Regions from separate parts of the Caballeronia sp. INML3B genome, predicted to be linked through region 1. Evidence: riboswitches for the same ligand, from Rfam matches in the RefSeq annotation. Region 1 holds a riboswitch; the other holds the start of a gene.
The links. A riboswitch is a leader RNA that binds a small molecule or an ion and turns the genes downstream of it on or off. The one in region 1 is predicted to bind cobalamin.
Positions count from the first base shown of each region.

Region 2: another riboswitch for cobalamin. It lies ahead of NCS58_RS03995 (TonB-dependent receptor domain-containing protein); the one in region 1 lies ahead of cobW (cobalamin biosynthesis protein CobW).

Region 1 is NZ_JALQDI010000040.1:623,837-628,046, reverse strand. It holds gene NCS58_RS18715 (cobyrinate a,c-diamide synthase) at 1-482, opposite strand, end outside; gene cobO (cob(I)yrinic acid a,c-diamide adenosyltransferase) at 488-1,090, opposite strand; gene NCS58_RS18705 (cobalamin biosynthesis protein) at 1,381-1,785, opposite strand; cobalamin riboswitch at 1,894-2,152, shown strand; gene cobW (cobalamin biosynthesis protein CobW) at 2,274-3,359, shown strand; gene cobN (cobaltochelatase subunit CobN) at 3,365-4,210, shown strand, end outside.
Region 2 is NZ_JALQDI010000003.1:163,412-167,621, reverse strand. It holds gene NCS58_RS03995 (TonB-dependent receptor domain-containing protein) at 1-1,655, opposite strand, end outside; cobalamin riboswitch at 1,735-2,060, opposite strand; gene NCS58_RS03990 (hypothetical protein) at 2,319-2,687, shown strand; gene NCS58_RS03985 (cell division protein ZapA) at 2,684-2,998, shown strand; RNA gene ssrS (6S RNA) at 3,104-3,285, shown strand; gene NCS58_RS03975 (EVE domain-containing protein) at 3,357-3,815, shown strand; gene NCS58_RS03970 (SIMPL domain-containing protein) at 3,892-4,210, shown strand, end outside.

The sequences.
Region 1 (4,210 bases):
GTCTCCGACAGCATCTGCGCATGGCGCGCCGACGCGACGCGATTGGCGAGCACGCCATGAAACGGCACGTCCGCGCGATAACGCGCGAGCCCGAACGCGATCGCGCCGAAGGTCTGCGCCATGCCGTGCGCGCCGATCACCGCGAGCACGGGCACGTTGAACGCGGCGGCGAGGTCGGCGCTGCTTGGCGTGCCGTCGAAAAGACCCATCACGCCTTCGATGAGAATGAGATCGGCCTCGCGGGCGGCCTGTGCAAGCAAGGCGCGGCACGCGTCGAACCCGACCATCGAGAGATGCAGCGAATACACGCTCGCGCCGCATGCGCGCTCGAGGATCATCGGATCGAGAAAATCCGGGCCGGTCTTGAACACGCGCACGTTCAGGCCACGGCGCGTGTGATGGCGCGCAAGCGCGGCCGTCACCGTGGTCTTGCCTTGATGCGACGCGCTTGCGCCGATGAAAAGAGCGGGGCAGTCGGGCATTGCGTTCAGAACTCGACGCCGCGTTGCGCCTTCACGCCCTGCTCGCGATAGGGGTGCTTCACGAGCCGCATCTCGGTGACGAGGTCGGCGAGTTCGATCAGCGCATCGGGCGCATGCCGGCCGGTCACGACCACGTGCAGCATCGCGGGCCGCGCCTTGAGCACGTCGAGCACTTCATCGAGCGGCAGATATTCATACTTGAGCACGGTGTTCAGTTCATCGAGCACGACCATCTGATAATCGCCGCTTTCGATCATGCGCCGCGCCTCGTTCCAGCCTTTGCGCGCAGTGGCCATGTCGGCCTCGCGGTTCTGCGTGTTCCAGGTATAGCCGTCGCCCATCGTGACGAAATCGCAATGCGCGATCGCGCCGAGGAAATCGCGCTCGGACGTATGCAGCGCGCCCTTGATGAACTGCACGACGCCGAGCTTCATCCCATGACCGAGCACGCGCACGGCCATGCCGAACGCCGCCGTGGTCTTGCCCTTGCCGTTGCCGGTATTCACGATCAGCAGGCCTTTTTCATGATCGGCGGCGGCCTGCTTTTTCTCGTGACCTTCCTTGCGACGCTGGGTCATGCGCAGATGCGATTCGGTATCGGTTTTCACATCGACTCCATTCGAATGGGGTTGCAGCGGGTCTTTGCATGACGAAAGACGGCCGTATCGTACATCAGCAGCGGCCGCGTTTTCGGCTTAATTCTGCGCTAACAGACGGTGGGCATCATGCAGTCACGCAATCACCGACTTCAGGAGCAAGGAAATGGACGCGCTCTATCTCTATCTGGAACTCGTGGCGCTGGCCGTTCTCGTCTGGCTTTGCCGCGATAAGTTCAAGCCACCCGTTGCAAAGCCGCTCGCCGAAACGGCGCGCCCGCGCACCACGGCCAAACCGGTGTTCATGTTCCGTTCGCATCGGGTTCATGCGCCATTGCGACCGCGACAGTTACGCCGCAACCGATCGTCTTTGGCACGATGAGCGTGTGCGCGTTGCCTGCAAGCAGCGCGCATGGCTCGCATACGCCATCGACGTTCATATGTTTCGCCGCGTGATGTGACATCGCCGTGCGAGGCGTGCGCGCGATCTCATCGGCGGTATAAAAGCGCAGCGGCAGGCCATGACGTGCGCAGAAAGCGAGCAAGCCCGCTTCGTTTCGCTTCGCATCGATGCTCGCGACGATCGCGATGTCGCCGAATTCGAGCGTGCCCAGCGCGACGCGCACCGCATGTTCGATCGCATCGGCGCTCGTGTCGCGCCTGCAGCCGATGCCGACGGCGAGCCGCATGATTGCAGGCACATTCATGCGAACGATCGAAGATTTCATGGTGAATGACGAGAGTGCGCTGCGTGGGCCGACATTATGACACCGCGCGAGCGGCGTCATTTCTTGACGCTCGCGCGCGCCGGGCCTAGACTTTCACGCAGTTTTGGTGCTCGCGCGCGGATTCTCTCGTGCGCAGTTAAACGGGAAGCAGGACACGTTCCTTTCGACCGATCGAGCGGACGTCAACCTGCGCTGCCCCCGCAACGGTAAGCGATTCCCCGCGCGCGCGATGTTTTCATCGCACGATCGGGAAGCCGGCTTCGAGGCCACTGCGCGTAGTAACGCGCGGGAAGGCGAAGCGGCGCGGTCGTCAGCCCGGATACCGGCCAGACTTTCACGGAGGATCGCTGTCGCGGGGATGCGGCGCGGCCCATGTTCATTCAAGCGTGTGCTTTCCTTTTTCATGCCGCAGCGTTGCCACGCATCGCGCGACACGAAGCGCACGCATACGAAGCCACGGAGCTACGATGCAAACCCGCAAGATCCCCGTCACGGTCGTGACCGGCTTTCTCGGCAGCGGCAAGACCACACTGATGCGCCATATCCTGTCCAACGCGAAAGGAAAGCGCATCGCGGTCATCGTCAACGAGTTCGGCGAGCTCGGCATCGACGGGGAAATCCTGAAGGGTTGCGGCATCGGCTGCGACGACGAAGCCGGCTCAAAAGACCGCAATCTGTATGAACTCGCAAATGGTTGCCTGTGCTGCACCGTGCAGGAAGAGTTCTATCCGGTGATGGAGCAGCTCGTCGAGCGGCGCGATGGCATCGATCACGTGCTGATCGAAACATCGGGTCTTGCGTTGCCGAAGCCGCTCGTGCAGGCGTTCAACTGGCCGTCGATCAAGAACGCGTTCACGGTCGATGCGGTCGTCACCGTGGTCGATGGCCCCGCTGCCGCAAGCGGCCAGTTCGCGTCGAACCCCGTCGCCGTCGATGCGCAGCGCAAGGCCGATCCGAATCTCGATCACGAATCGCCGTTGCATGAGTTGTTCGAAGATCAGCTTTCGTCGGCGGATCTCGTCATCGTGAACAAGACCGACCTCATGGACGAGGCAGCGCTGCACAAAGTCGAAGCGCTCGTGCGCCCCGAGATCCCGCCCGAAGTGAAGATCGTGCCCGCGCAAATGGGCAGGCTCGACGTGCATACGCTGCTCGGCCTCGGAGCTGCATCGGAAGAAACGATCCATCTGCGGCACGATCATCACGGCTCGCCCGACGAAGAAGGCCATGCCGATCATCATCATGACGCGTTCGATTCGGTCGTCGTTCATGGCAGGGTCGAATCCCGCGAGCAGGCCATCGCGGCGTTGCACACGCTCGTCGAGCATCACACGATCTATCGCGTGAAGGGTTTCGCGGCATTGCCGGGCGCGGCGATGCGGCTCGTCGTGCAGGGCGTAGGACGTCGTTTCGACAGCTATTTCGATCGCCGGTGGCAAGCCGATGAAGCGAAGACGCAAAGCCGCTTCGTGCTGATCGGCGAAGACCTCGATCGCGACGCGCTGCAACGTGCCTTCGACGCGGCGCTCGCAAGCGCCTCCGTGCAGGCGTAACAGCCATGCATCTGCTTCGCACGACACCGGGAGGCTTCGTCGACGATGCGCAAGGCGTCATGCGCATCGAGCAGACACGTGCGCCGATCGTGGTGCTCAGTTCCGCCGACACGACGCTTGCGTTGCTCGCGAGCGTCTTTCCGCGACTCGAAGCGGGCTTTCCCGACGTGCGGCTCGCGAATCAATCGTTTTTACGCCAGCCGGCATCGGTCGATTTCTATGTCGACGACGTGTTGCGTCACGCGAGGGTCGTGATCGTCGATCACCTCGGCGGCGAATCGTATTGGCCCTATGGCATCGAGCGGCTCGTCGCGCTCGCGAAGCAAGAGCAACAGATGCTCGCTATGTTTTCAGGCGATCTCACGGAGGATCCGAATCTCATCGGCAAGAGCACGGCGGATGCGGAGTTTTGCCGCGAGCTGTCGCGCTATCTACGCGAAGGCGGCGCGCGCAATGCGGAAGAATTCCTGCGCTCGATTGCGCATCGCGCGTTCGGTTTCGGGCGCGAACCGCAACCGCCGAGGCCGCTGCCCGCGGTCGCGATCTATCATCCCGAACGCGATACCGCCGCCATCGAAGACTGGCAGGCACGATGGACAGAAGGCGCACCCGTCGCCGCGATCCTGTTCTATCGCGCGCACTTGCAGTCGGGCAATACCGCCGTGTTCGATGCGCTCATCGAAGCGCTCGAGAAAGAAGGCATGAATCCGCTGCCGATCGCAATTTCATCGCTGAAGGAAAGCGTGAGCCGCGAAGTCGTCGAACGTTTATGCGCGGAGCATCGCGCATCGCTCGTGTTGAATACGACGGCCTTCGCCGCGAGCGTGATCGGGCAAGACGAAACGTTCGAA
Region 2 (4,210 bases), on a different contig from region 1:
CGCCAGCGCGCGATCGTGCGATGCGCCGTGAGCGTCGCGAAATGCCGCGCGCGCCGCGTCAGATCCTCGTGATTCGTCTCGTCGACGGGATTCTGGAACGTGACGCCCGCGCGCACGTCGGTTGCGCCGACATGTCCCGCCCACGATCCCTCGATGCCCTGCACTTTCGCGCGCCCGACGTTCTGCGCGACATAGTAGAACCCGCCGTCGGAAACATAGTCGATCAGATTCGAATAGCGCGTCTGGAACAGCGTCACGCGCATCACGCCGAGCGCATTCGATGCGTACTGCAACGCCGCCTCGACCGAATGGCTGCGCTCCGGCTGGATCGACGGATTGCCGCTGAACGGATAGTAGAGGTCGTCGAAGCTCGGCGCGCGAAACGAAGCCGCATAGCTCGCGCTCGCCTTCCAGTGCGCATCGAAGTGATATGCGTAGCCCAGATAGTAGCTGTTCGCGCCGCCGAAATCGGAATACTGATCGTGCCGCAGATTCGCCTGCAAATCGTTCGCGCCGATGTGCCCCACGTAGCCCGCGAACACCGAATTCACGTGACGATCGGGCGCGGTGAACTGGTCGGAATCGAGCGTCTGATCGAGATGCTCGTAACCGGACAACAGCGTGTGCGCATCGGTGATCCTGAAATCGTTCTGCCACGTGTATTGCCGATTCTCCGAGTCGAAGCGGCTCGTATAGGCGCCGTTCTGCTCGATATTCGCGCGATCCTGCCCCTGCGCGACCGTGAAGTGCGTGGTCCAGTTGTCGGTGATCCTGCCATTCGCGAACACCGACGCCGAACGCACGCGATCGTGCGCTTCGTTGATGTCGGATGGCTGGCCGTAGGCATCGTCGAAACTGTCGATGCCGTTCGATTGCATGAAGCGCACGCCCGCATCCCACTTGTCGCTGAACCGGTGGCGCAGCGTCGCCGCGACGCTCTCGTTCAGATAGCCGTTCGCGTTAGGATTCGCGCCGGGCGCGATCGCCGGATCGATCGACGAGAATCCATCGGTCTTTTCGCGTGACACGTTCAGGCTGAAGGTCGTGCGGCCGTCCTTGTCGAGCGCGCCGTTCACGCCCGCCGATTGACGCTGCGTGTGATAGCTGCCGTACTCGGCCTCGAAAGCGAAGCGCGGCGGATGCGGCTCGCCTTCCCTGGTGAAGATCTGCACGACCCCGCCAATCGCATTCGAGCCGTACAACGCCGATACATTGCCGTTCACGACCTCGACGCGCCCGATCTCATCGAGCATCAATTGCGATAGCTGCGCCGCGCCGAGCGACACCGATTCGACGCGCACGCCATCGATCAGAACGAGCGATTGCGACGACGCCGCGCCGCGTATGTAGACGCCGGAATTCGCGCCCGGTCCGCCGTTGCGCGTGACCTGCACGCCGGGCGCGAGCGCGACGAGGCCGAGCGCGTCGTCGGCGTTGGCATCGGCGATGTCCTGTTCATCGAACGCCGATGTCTGCGGGATCGATTCGGCGAGCGGCTGCGGCGCGCGCGTCGCGGTGACGACGACTGGGGCAAGCGTTTGCGAGGCGCCGTCGGCGGCGTGCGCCGCGCCGGGGAGCGCCGAGCCGAAGACCGCTGCAACGAGCGCGACATGACGAGTGGGGCCGTTCTTGAGCGCGGCCTGTGGCAATACCATGAGTGAAGTTCCGTTTCGCATGAGCGCGACCCCGCTCCCCGCGAGGACGATGCGCGACGAACGCACTTGCGCATTGAGCGCCGATGCGTCGAACTCTGGCCGGTATCCGGGCTGACGACGGATCGTCTCGCCTTCCCGCGCATCGTGCGCAGTGGCGTCGACACGTTTCTTGCAGTGGATTCGAATAACAAACCCGGTGTGATGAAAATCCACACGTTTGCGCTGCAAAAACGCGCATGAGACGACTTGCAACTTGCGTTGCGGTCGCTTACCGTTGCGGGGGCAGCACAGGTTGGCTCATCCCGGGTGGGTCCCGGTCGGACTTCGGAGACTTCGCTCCCTGTTTCCCGTTTGACTGCATCCGCGAGATCCGCGAATGCGAGCACCAAAAAGTGCGGCAAGTGTAGGAGCGCGGGTTGGGGCCGTCAAGAAAACGGCACGGACAGAGTAGCGCGGCACATGACGAATCGAACGAGAATCGGCCGGCCTGTCCCCACGAGCGATGACCAGCGCTCGCCTTTTCTGCACACGAATGCATGGCGACATGCGCTTGATTCGAAGGATTAAGCGCAAGATCGCATGCTGTTACGTCTCGAAACGAGACAATTATCGGAAGCTCCGTTGAACCGCGCTAAAATGCGAGGTCTTTAGAGGACGCAGCACATGCTCAACGAACTCGAATCACTGTCAGGAAATATCGGCCGGCTGATCCAGATCAGCGAGCGCCACAATCAGGCGCGTCAGGCGCTGCAAGAGCAACTCGAACAACTGCGCGCCGACTATGCGAACGTGCAGGCCGAACTTGCGCAAGTGCGTGAAGAGCGCGATACGCTGCAATCCGAACGCGACTCGCTCTCCGCGAAAATCGACGACGCGCAAGTACGCCTCAACGCCATTCTCGAAAAGCTGCCCCGCGCGAAGTCCGCGCAACATGCCGAATCCGACAATCAACTCGATCTCCTCGACGCCGATTCCCGGGAAGCACAGGAAGCGGAATTGCACGGCGAGCATCATCAAGGAGAGAAGGCATGACGACCACGCAGATCGAAGTATCCATTCTCGGGCAGCCGTATCGCCTCGCGTGCTCGCCGGAAACGGAAGGCGCATTGCGCGAAGCCGTCGCGCGCGTCGATGCCGAGATGAACAAGGTGCGTAATGCGAGCAGCGTGCGCGGCACGGATCGCATCGCGGTGATGGCAGCGCTTTCGCTGGCGTCGGAATTGCTTAAGCTGCAGGACAGCGTGCGTCACGGCGAGGCCTTCCCCGCCGAGGAAATCCGCCGCACGATGCATTCGATGAACGAACAACTGGGCGCGGTCATCGCGCAGTATGAAGCGCAGTGAGACGTCTGCGCGCTGAGTCAATCAGCACGCAATATCAATCGAAAAAAGAAACTGCCGATTTGCTCCCGAGAGGCTGCATAAGGCAAACGATTGGTGTAGAGTGACGGTTCCCTGCCTGGTTCGCCAAGGTCATATATTCCTTGAACCAATGCTACATTGGCACGGTTGCGGAACCTTGCAGCACGGGCGCGCGCGTCGCTAGTCCGATGTACCCGAAGTGTTGCTTACCGCGACCAATCTTGAACCCAGGTTCAGGATGCCGGCCTAGCGGCCGTGGCGGGGACCCATTCAAGAAACGGCATCGGTTTTTCCGATGCCGTTTTCATTTGCATCGACGATTTCCGCATAGCGAACCATCATGCGCTACTGGCTGATGAAGTCCGAACCGGACGAAGCGAGCATCGATCACCTCGCGCACGCGCCGAATAAAACCTTGCCGTGGACGGGCGTGCGCAACTATCAGGCGCGCAACTTCATGCGCGATCAGATGCAGCTCGGCGACGGTGTGCTTTTCTATCATTCGAGTTGTCCGGAGCCTGGCATCGCGGGCATCGCGAAAGTGTGCTCGACGGCGTATCCCGATCCCACTCAGTTCGATCCGAAGAGCGATTACTACGATCCCAAGTCCACGCAGGAAACGCCGCGCTGGATGCTCGTCGATGTCGAGTTCGTGAAGAAGACGCCGCTCATTTCTCTCGCCACGTTGCGCGAGCATGAGGCGCTCGCGGACATGCAGGTGCTCGCGCGCGGCAATCGCCTGTCGATCACGCCGGTAACAGAAGCGCAGTGGCGATTTATTACCGAACAACTCGTCTAACAAGGAACTTACGACACGAAGGCCGCGCCTAAATCCCGTCGCGAATCACGCGATATCCCGCGTTCGGAGTCCTTCGATGATCAACAAGAAAACCGCTGCCGCGCTCGCGCTCCTCGCGATGTCGGGCGCAGCGTTCACGCTTTCCCAAACGGCCGCCGCGCAAACGGTCATCACGCAGCCGCAGCCTTCGGGCGTGCTTTCTCTTTCGGCACAGGCAAGCGCGCAAGTGCCGCAGGATGTCGTCAACATCACGCTCTTCTACGAGCAGGAAGCGGCCGATCCCTCGTCTCTCACCAGTACGCTCAATCAGCGCGCCGAGGCCGCCTTGCGCGAAGCGAGGGGCGTCGACGGCGTGACCGCGAAGAGCGGCTCATTCACCGTGTATCCGGCAACGG